3 regions of the Enterococcus sp. DIV0755b genome follow, and region 3 is predicted to be linked to each of the others. Evidence: predicted binding sites of a transcription regulator. Region 3 holds the regulator's gene; each other region holds the start of a gene.
What was found. The regulator CtsR, encoded in region 3, represses protease genes until heat stress. The targets are predictions, from matches to a motif close to TTGGTCAAAAAAGGTCAAANA.

Region 1: the regulator CtsR is predicted to act here: its motif matches at 2,001-2,021, upstream of clpB (ATP-dependent chaperone ClpB).
Region 2: the regulator CtsR is predicted to act here: its motif matches at 2,080-2,100, upstream of IGI65_RS07880 (ATP-dependent Clp protease ATP-binding subunit).

What each region holds. Positions count from the first base shown of each region.
Region 1 is NZ_JBIOQN010000001.1:2,032,954-2,036,231, forward strand. Features, by position in the region: gene clpB (ATP-dependent chaperone ClpB) at 1-1,878, opposite strand, end outside; gene IGI65_RS09755 (hypothetical protein) at 2,078-2,506, opposite strand; gene IGI65_RS09760 (pilin N-terminal domain-containing protein) at 2,655-3,278, opposite strand, start outside.
Region 2 is NZ_JBIOQN010000001.1:1,663,766-1,667,043, forward strand. Features, by position in the region: gene IGI65_RS07880 (ATP-dependent Clp protease ATP-binding subunit) at 1-1,974, opposite strand, end outside; gene IGI65_RS07885 (phosphocarrier protein HPr) at 2,415-2,681, shown strand; gene ptsP (phosphoenolpyruvate--protein phosphotransferase) at 2,681-3,278, shown strand, end outside.
Region 3 is NZ_JBIOQN010000001.1:471,367-474,644, reverse strand. Features, by position in the region: rRNA gene rrf (5S ribosomal RNA) at 1-8, shown strand, start outside; tRNA gene IGI65_RS02425 (tRNA-Val) at 17-89, shown strand; tRNA gene IGI65_RS02420 (tRNA-Lys) at 93-165, shown strand; tRNA gene IGI65_RS02415 (tRNA-Leu) at 176-257, shown strand; tRNA gene IGI65_RS02410 (tRNA-Thr) at 264-336, shown strand; tRNA gene IGI65_RS02405 (tRNA-Gly) at 347-418, shown strand; tRNA gene IGI65_RS02400 (tRNA-Leu) at 432-517, shown strand; tRNA gene IGI65_RS02395 (tRNA-Arg) at 527-600, shown strand; tRNA gene IGI65_RS02390 (tRNA-Pro) at 621-694, shown strand; tRNA gene IGI65_RS02385 (tRNA-Arg) at 766-839, shown strand; gene IGI65_RS02380 (CtsR family transcriptional regulator) at 1,259-1,726, shown strand; gene IGI65_RS02375 (ATP-dependent Clp protease ATP-binding subunit) at 1,732-3,278, shown strand, end outside.

The DNA.
Region 1 (3,278 bases), 1.6 Mb from region 3:
AAATAAGTTTTCTGCTAGGGCTTTGGCTAATTCTGTTTTCCCGACACCGGTTGGACCTAAGAATAAGAAAGAACCTAATGGTCGGTTTGGATCTTGTAAGCCTGCTCGGGAGCGAATTACCGCATCACTAACCGCATTTACCGCTTCGTCTTGACCGATGACACGATGATGAAGTGTTTCATTTAACTTCATTAATTTTTCTCGTTCCCCTTCTACTAGCTTAGTAACCGGGATACCCGTCATGCGACCAACAACAGTTGCGATTTCTTCTTCTGTCACTGATTCTTGTACTAGACGTACGTGATCATCGATACCTTTTTCCTCAAGATCCGCCAACTCTTTTTCTAATTGGGGAATAGTACCGTGACGTAAAACAGCTGCCCGTTCTAAATCATAATTATTTTCAGCATCTTCTAATTCATGCTTTGCTTTATCAATTTCAGAACGTTTTGTCGTGATTTTATTTACTTCTTCTTTTTCTGTTTCCCATTGCATCTTCATTGCATTGGCTTCTTCACGTAATTCAGCCAATTCTGCTTGTAGTATTTCGAGACGTTTCTTAGAAGCGTCATCACTTTCTTTTTTCAAAGCAGCTTCTTCAATTTCTAATTGCATCAAACGTCTCGTGACTTGGTCTAATTCTGTTGGCATTGAATTCATTTCAACGCGAATCGTAGCACTCGCTTCATCTACCAAATCAATTGCTTTATCAGGTAAAAAACGATCAGTAATATAACGATCAGAAAGAGTCGCTGCTGCAACTAGCGCATTGTCGTGAATATTAACGCTGTGATGAATTTCAAAACGTTCTTTTAAGCCCCGCAAAATAGAGATAGTATCTTCAACGGTTGGCTCTGCCACCAATACTTTTTGGAAACGGCGTTCTAATGCTTTATCTTTTTCCATATATTGCCGGTATTCATCTAAGGTAGTAGCACCAATCATGTGTAACTCTCCTCGAGCTAACATGGGTTTTAATAAATTACCAGCATCCATACTACCTTCTGTTTTACCAGCTCCAACAATATTATGAATTTCATCAATGAATAAAATAATACGACCATCTGCTTTTTTTACTTCTTTTAAAACAGCTTTTAATCGTTCTTCGAATTCACCGCGAAATTTTGCTCCGGCAATTAATGAACCCATATCTAGTGAGAAGATTGTTTTGTCTTTTAGATTTTCAGGGACATCTTTGCGAACAATACGTTGAGCTAACCCTTCAACAATGGCTGTTTTCCCCACCCCAGGTTCACCAATTAGAACAGGGTTATTTTTTGTTTTGCGGGATAAAATCCGAATAACATCGCGAATTTCTTCATCCCGGCCGATAATGGGATCCATTTTACCAGCTTTAACTTGTTGAACTAAATCGACACCATATTTTTCCAGTGCTTTATATTGCTCTTCTTGATTTTTTGAGGTCACTTTTTCCCCTCCTCGCATTGACTCAATATTTTGACGCAATTCTTTTTCTGTCACACCTTGACTCGTCAAGTATTTCGTCAAACGATAATTTTTCAATTTCATAAGGGCTAAAATTACAATTTCAGTTGCTAAAAATTCATCACCGAAACTTTCCCGTAATTGATCTGCTTCATTCAATAAATTGAAGAGATTTTGACTCATACTTTGACCATAAGCGACGTTACCACCTGCAACACTAGGATACTCATCAAGTGCTTTGTCGACTTCTCGTTCAAAACCTGCCACATCGACACCAGCATCTGTATAAAAATTACGCCCAAAATGATTGGGTTGTAAGAAAATTTTCCATAAATGAGCAATGTCGATTTCTTGATGATGACGGGTCACTGCAATCTGTTGCGCTTGTGCAATCGCTTCTTGTAGCGTTGTCGTCATTTTTTCAATATTCATTTGCCATTCCTCCTAAAGTTCATCATTAAAGTGAGTTTTACTACTTCTATCATACTACTATCCGCCTATTTTGGCATAAATACCGCAAGAAGATTTTTTACTCACAACAATATTATACCTATTTGGTCAGTAAAGGTCAAAAACTAAGTCTGCATTATAACAATTTTTTTATTCTTTTTAGAAAAATCTGTTGCCTTTATTAACTGGAATTTTCAAGAGCTGAATAGTTAAACTTTCGGCACAATTCATCAACTGCATTTATTTTTTCCCAGTAGCAAAAAAACACCATCTTTAATAGTCTGACTAAAGAAAGGCGTTGAAATTGCCGCAACTTGCGCACCATATAAACCCATCGTTCATCTTTAAAAAATGGTTGAAAAAATAATAAGTATTCTGCTAAAAACGGTTCCCATCTTTCTTTTTGAAAGATCGAAATAACCTCATTTTGATATAACTCAGGCTGTAATGGCTGGACTTTTATAAATAATTTACTGCAAATTTCAATGAAGTGTAAATAAGTTAAAAAACGTTTTTCATCTTCGCTCTTTTTTAAAAAATTTTTTAACCGTACCGCTGTTGTTTCCGGTTTAAAATAGCCTAATTGATTTGGACTCACGACAAGATACATCTATTTTTCTCCTTTTTTCTTAACAACGAAAAAAAGTCTGATACTGTCAAAATATTTGGCAAAAAAAAAGCCGGAGTAGAATTCTCTACTCCGAAAAAGTCTCACTTTTGGAGATCACTTCAAATTTCTCCGGCTTTTTTCATATAAATTACTTATCATCTTTATCATTTTTTTTCTTCCATAAGAAGACTGCCCCACCTGCAACAACAACTCCTAATAAAGAGAATGCTGCTTTTCCTTCATTGGTTCTTGGTAACATCCGTCTTGCAGTTGTAGCGACCGTATCGACTAATTGACCAAGTGTTTGCGGTAAACGACTACGCGTACTAGTTGGCGTTTGCGGCGTTTGCGGTGTCGGTGTAATAGTTGTTTCTTCTGTCTGAGTTGGCGGCGTGGTGGAAGACTCCGTTGTGGTTTCTTTTATATTATAAACACGGGGTGTCTTTTCTTCCATCGCTTGTTCAGGGACCTCACCATCAGGATTTTCTAACATTGGTTGTCCATCAATTAAAACCGGCAAGTAATTTCCCTCTTCATCATACCAAGACTCGGGTATTTCAATTTTAATTCTTTTTTCTTCATTTCCGATCACAAAACCTTCAGCACTTTCTAACTCTTCAAAATAAAATGTTCCAGAAGGTAAGAAACGGGCCCCTGTATTCACCAAACCGTCTTTATCTGATTCAAAAATATTTACCCGATCATCATAAAGCGGATCTTCTGACTCGACCCATTTATTTTTAAGGTCATTGACATCACTCATATCTAGGTA
Region 2 (3,278 bases), 1.2 Mb from region 3:
ATCGTTTACTTCTTGTAGCATTAGTTCTACGATGTGCAATAAGTTTTCTTTGCTTAAAGCTTTGAATTCAATAATACCGTCAAAACGGTTTAAGAACTCAGGTGAGAAGTAGTTATTTAGTTGGTTTAAAACAGAACGAGTAACACCTTCTCTTGCTGCGGCAAAACCAACACTTGCTTCAACATTGCCAGTACCTGCGTTACTTGTCATGATGATCAAAGTATCTTTAAAGCTAACCGTGCGACCTTGTGCGTCTGTTAAGCGGCCATCATCTAAAATTTGTAAGAACATGTGTAAAACATCAGGGTGGGCTTTTTCAATTTCGTCTAATAAAATTAAACTGTAAGGGTTACGACGAACTTTTTCTGTTAATTGACCGGCTTCTTCATAACCGACATAACCAGGAGGAGAACCGATTAATTTCGCCACACTATGTTTTTCCATGTATTCTGACATATCAAAGCGAATCATAGAATCTTCAGAACCAAACATTTCGTAGGCCAGTTGTTTTGCTAATTCTGTTTTACCAACACCAGTAGGTCCGACAAATAAAAATGAACCAATTGGACGATTCTTTTTACTTAAACCGACCCGATTACGACGAATTGCTTTGGCTACTTTATCAATAGCTTCATCTTGGCCGATAACATGTTCTTTTAAGTCATGGCTAAGGTTTTTCAATTGCGTTTGTTCTTTTTCTTTTAATTCGCCAACAGGAATACCTGTTCGTTCTTCGACGATTTGTTCCATATCTTTTTCAGTGATTGTTGGTGTTTCTTCATCACTGATTTGTTTGTTTTTCATTTCTTCTAATTTGTTAATTTGATCGCGATAGTAGGCTGCTTTTTCGAAATCTTCTTCTTGGGATGCTTGTTGTTTTTGTGCTTGCGCATCTTGCAATTTCTTTTCAATCGCTTTTGGATCTACCAATTGAATAGTTAAGTTTTTCTTAGAGCCAGATTCATCTAGTAAGTCAATTGCTTTATCTGGTAAGAATCGATCTTGGATATAGCGGTTTGATAGAATTGCAGCAGCTTTTATTGCTTCATCAGTATATTTTACATGATGATAATCTTCATAACGTGGTTGCAAACCTTTTAAAATCGCAATTGTTTCTTCAACAGAAGGTTCATCCACTCGAACTGGCTGCATCCGACGTTCTAAGGCAGCGTCTTTTTCAATGATACGGTACTCATTTAAGGTTGTAGCACCTACCATTTGTAGTTCACCACGGGCTAAAGCAGGTTTTAAAATATTGCCTGCGTCCATATTGCCATCACCAGCAGAACCAGCACCGACAATTTCGTGAACTTCATCGATGAATAAGATAACATTTTCAGCTTGCTTAATTTCATCGATTAATTTTTGCATTCTTTCTTCAAATTGACCGCGAATACCTGTACCTTGAACTAAAGAAGCGACATCTAAACGAATTACTTCTTTATCCATTAATTTTTGTGGTACATCGCCATCGACGATTTTTTGTGCCAAACCTTCAACCACGGCTGTTTTACCAACACCAGGCTCACCGATTAAAACAGGATTGTTTTTTGTACGGCGATTTAAAATTTCGATTACACGTTTAATTTCATCGTCACGACCAACAACAGGATCGATGTCACCATTGCGGGCTTGTTCGGTAATGTTAATACCATATTCACCTAATAGTCCGTTGGCTCCTTGGTTTTGACGAGGGGGTTGCCCACCGTTAAAGTTATTGCCACCACCAAATTGGGTAGGGGGAGTTTGATCTCCAGGATTTCTTGGTTGCATTTGTTGCGACATTTGACGGAACAAATCATCAAGACTTCCAAAGCCAAATGGATCTTGTGCCATCATATTTGTTTGACTACCAGTTTGATTTTTCAATTTTTGGTAGCAACTTTGGCAGTAATCTAATTGCTTTCTTTGGCCATTTACATTTGCGTATAAATGAATGGTTGCTTCATTTTTGCCACAGTTTTGACAAAGCATAAATAATTCACGACCTTTCATGGATTTACTTTCAATTATTATTGTAACGCGCTTTTTTTAATGAGTAAAAAGATACACCTAAAAAGCGGGGTCAAGTCAAAGTTATCTTTGACCTTTATTGACCATAACTGTATTATACTAAAATTATTGTAGGGTGCAAGTAATTTGTCTGCTTCTATTATAAGAAGATAATTTTTGCTAGTAAGTCAGCATCTTTTGTTTAATAACAAAGAGATCGGAATTGCTTTAAATAAAGGAAGAAAAATTTTCAAATTTAATTGGACTAGATATCTTTTAGTTAATATGAGAGAAAACGGTTGTACGATTGTAAAAAAAATGGTAATCTTAACAGTTGAAAGGGCCTTTTTTGATGATTTATTTCCACTATTAAAAAAGAAAACCCTCACAAAAAACTTGTTTCACAAAGGAGACCGATTAATATGGAAAAAAAAGATTTTCACGTAGTTGCAGAAACAGGGATTCACGCACGTCCCGCTACATTATTAGTACAAACTGCTAGCAAATTTAACTCTGACATTAACTTAGAGTACAAAGGCAAATCAGTAAATCTTAAATCTATCATGGGCGTTATGTCTCTTGGTGTTGGCCAAGGCTCTGACGTAACAATCACAGCAGAAGGTGCTGACGAAGCAGACGCAATGGCTGCAATCGTTGAAACAATGAAGAAAGAAGGATTATCTGAATAATGGTTGAAATGCTAAAAGGGATCGCCGCCAGTGACGGAGTTGCCGTTGCGAAAGCTTACCTGCTAGTTCAACCGGATTTATCCTTTAACAAAATTTCAGTAGAAGATACTGAAGCAGAAGCAAAAAGATTAGACGATGCTTTAGCAAAATCTACTGAAGAATTACAACAAATTCGGGAAAAAGCAGCGCAAAGTTTGGGCGAAGCAGAAGCTCAAGTATTTGACGCCCATTTGATGGTCTTATCTGACCCTGAAATGATTGGTCAAATTAAACAAAACGTGAAAGATAACAAAGTCAATGCAGAAGCTGCATTGAAAGAAGTTACTGACATGTATATTGGCATGTTTGAAGCAATGGATGACAATGCTTACATGCAAGAACGCGCAGCTGATATCCGTGACGTTGCCAAACGTGTCTTAGCACACTTATTAGGAGTTACTTTACCAAATCCTTCAATGATTAATGAAGAAGTTGTTGTGGTTGCCCACGACTTAACACCAAGTGATACTGCACAATTAGACCGGAAATTCGTTAAAGCTTTTGTTACTGACATTGGCGGACGGACTTCTCACTCTGCTATCATGGCTCGTTCTCTTG
Region 3 (3,278 bases):
CGCCACGCGAACTTATGGGGGTTTAGCTCAGCTGGGAGAGCATCTGCCTTACAAGCAGAGGGTCAGCGGTTCGAACCCGTTAACCCCCATATGAGCCGTTAGCTCAGTTGGTAGAGCATCTGACTTTTAATCAGAGGGTCACAGGTTCGAGCCCTGTACGGCTCATAAGAAATATGCGGGTGTGGCGGAATTGGCAGACGCACCAGATTTAGGATCTGGCGCCTTACGGCGTGGGGGTTCAAGTCCCTTCACCCGCATAAAAGGCCGGCTTAGCTCAGTTGGTAGAGCATCTGATTTGTAATCAGAGGGTCGAGGGTTCAAGTCCTTTAGCCGGCATCAATACCATGCGGAAATAGCTCAGTGGTAGAGCACCACCTTGCCAAGGTGGGGGTCGCGGGTTCGAACCCCGTTTTCCGCTTTGCTTTAAACAAGCCGGGGTGGCGGAACTGGCAGACGCACAGGACTTAAAATCCTGCGGTGAGTGATCACCGTACCGGTTCGATTCCGGTCCTCGGCATTATAAGATGCGCCCATAGCTCAACTGGATAGAGTGTTTGACTACGGATCAAAAGGTTAGGGGTTCGACTCCTCTTGGGCGCGTAGTCTTTTTATTTTTTTATCGGGAAGTAGCTCAGCTTGGTAGAGCACTTGGTTTGGGACCAAGGGGTCGCAGGTTCGAATCCTGTCTTCCCGATTTTTTTATTTTAGTCTTTCTTTCTTTTAGAATTTAGGCTATAATATTATCAAACTTAATTTAATAATTATGCGCCCATAGCTCAACTGGATAGAGTGTTTGACTACGGATCAAAAGGTTAGGGGTTCGACTCCTCTTGGGCGCGTCTTAACGAAATCATATTACTGATTTCGTTTTTTTGTTTTCTTGAAATTTGAAATATTACGCTAATTTTTCTTCTGCGTAACTAAGTGATGTTGGTATAATCATGTGGTGGTTTTGAATTTGTAAATATTTCAGCTATGTTAGATAAGTTATGCATTATTATTTATTCAAATGAATAGAAAGGGAAATTAATCGTATTAGTTAGTTTCCATGTTTATACGATTTCTTTTTTAATTTTTACATTCTTGGGATTTACGGTAAAATAAGATAGAAGTTTCTTTTATTTTCTCTAAAATTGCGCTTTTATCCAGATAAGGGCTAATTCTTAACAGAATATTGTGTTACAATCGTGTTCCTTTAATTATCTTACTAAGTTGGGTATAATTAAGGTCAGAATTAGTCAAGGGAGGAAAACGAATGATGAGTCGTCACAATACTTCCGATTTAATAGAAGCCTATTTGAAAAAAATTCTGGAAGATAGCGAAATGATCGAAATCCGACGTACCGAGATGGCTGATTTGTTTAACTGTGTGCCATCCCAAATTAACTATGTTATTAATACTCGCTTTACCATTCAAAGAGGGTATGTAGTAGAGAGTAAACGTGGTGGTGGCGGTTATATCCGGATTGAAAAAATTAAAATTTCAGATAATCATCGCTTCTTAGAGCAAGTTGATCAGCTTTTTGCAGATGAATTAGGCGAAAAAGATGCATTAGCAATTATTCAAAAATTGTATGAAGAAGATATTTTAACAAAAACTGAAGGTAATTTGATTTTAGCTGCTTTAGCTAAAAATACGTTAGGACATTTTAAAAATGAAGATGAAATTCGCGCTAGCATGCTCCACGCGGTGTTGGAACGATTAAGTTATGAAGATAGGAAGTGAGTCAGATGGATGAATTATTTACAGAAAAAGCCAAAGCAGTTTTAACGATTGCCCAAGAAGAAGCCAAAACGTTTAAACATCAATCCGTTGGTTCAGAGCATTTGTTACTGGCTTTGATTATTGAACAAGACGGCATTGCCGGTAAAGTCTTGCGGGAAATGAATATTTCAGAAAACGATATAAGAGAAGAAATTGAGCACTTAACTGGTTATGGTACGATGAAATCTTATCCAGCCGGTGCATATTTACCTTATTCACCTCGAGCAAAGCAAATTTTTGCTTATGCTGGTGATGAAGCCAAACGCCTAGGGGCTCCTAATATTGGGACGGAACATTTATTGTTAGGTCTTTTACGAGATGATGAAATTTTAGCTTCTCGCATTATGATCAATCTCGGTTTGAGTTTAGCCAAAATGCGCCAAATTTTGAAAAAGAAAATGGGAGTTAGCGAAAGCAAAGCCCCTAATAATAGTTTAGGCGGCCGTCGTCGTTCTACTCAAGGTACAAAAGGAACACAACAAGGAACTCCAACACTTGATGGTTTAGCTCGTGATCTGACTAAATTAGCGCGGGAAAATCGTCTAGATCCTGTAGTTGGCCGAAGCAAAGAAGTAAAACGTCTGATTCAAATTCTTTCTCGTCGAACTAAAAATAATCCTGTTCTAGTTGGCGAACCAGGTGTTGGTAAAACAGCTATAGCAGAAGGGCTAGCGCAACAAATCGTTCGCGGTGAAGTTCCAGAAGATATGCAACAAAAACGTTTGATGATGTTAGATATGGGTTCACTTGTAGCCGGTACAAAATATCGTGGTGAATTTGAAGACCGGATGAAAAAAATCATTGACGAAATTTATCACGATGGTCAAATTATCTTATTTATCGATGAACTGCATACTTTAATTGGCGCAGGGGGAGCAGAAGGTGCCATTGATGCTTCTAATATTTTAAAACCAGCGTTAGCGCGCGGCGAATTGCAAACAATCGGTGCCACCACACTGGATGAGTATCAAAAATATATTGAAAAAGACTCCGCTTTGGAACGGCGTTTTGCGCGTGTGCAAGTTGATGAGCCAACTCCTGAAGAAGCAGAAGAAATCTTAAAAGGCTTACGTCCGCGCTACGAAGAACACCATGGCGTTGAAATTTCTGACGATGCTTTGCATGCAGCTGTCCAATTATCAGTACGTTACATCAACTCGCGGCAATTACCGGATAAAGCGATTGACTTAATGGATGAGTCTGCGGCGAAAGTCCGCTTAGATAAAGCTGACGAACCTTCTGAAATTATTGGCTTACAAGAAGATATTGCTAACTTAATGAGTGAAAAAGAAGAAGCGATTCAAAATCAAAACTTTGAAGCAGCTGCTCGTCTACGACAAAAAGAGAAGAAATTAAGCCAACGTTTAGCAGAATTAGCCTTTGCGGAAACAAAAGAAGCATCTGGTTTTGCAGATCACGTTACAGCAGAAGATGTGGCAACTGTTGTCTCCCAATGGACAGGTGTGCCATTACAACAAATGGAGAAAAAAGAAAGTGAACGCTTATTAGATTT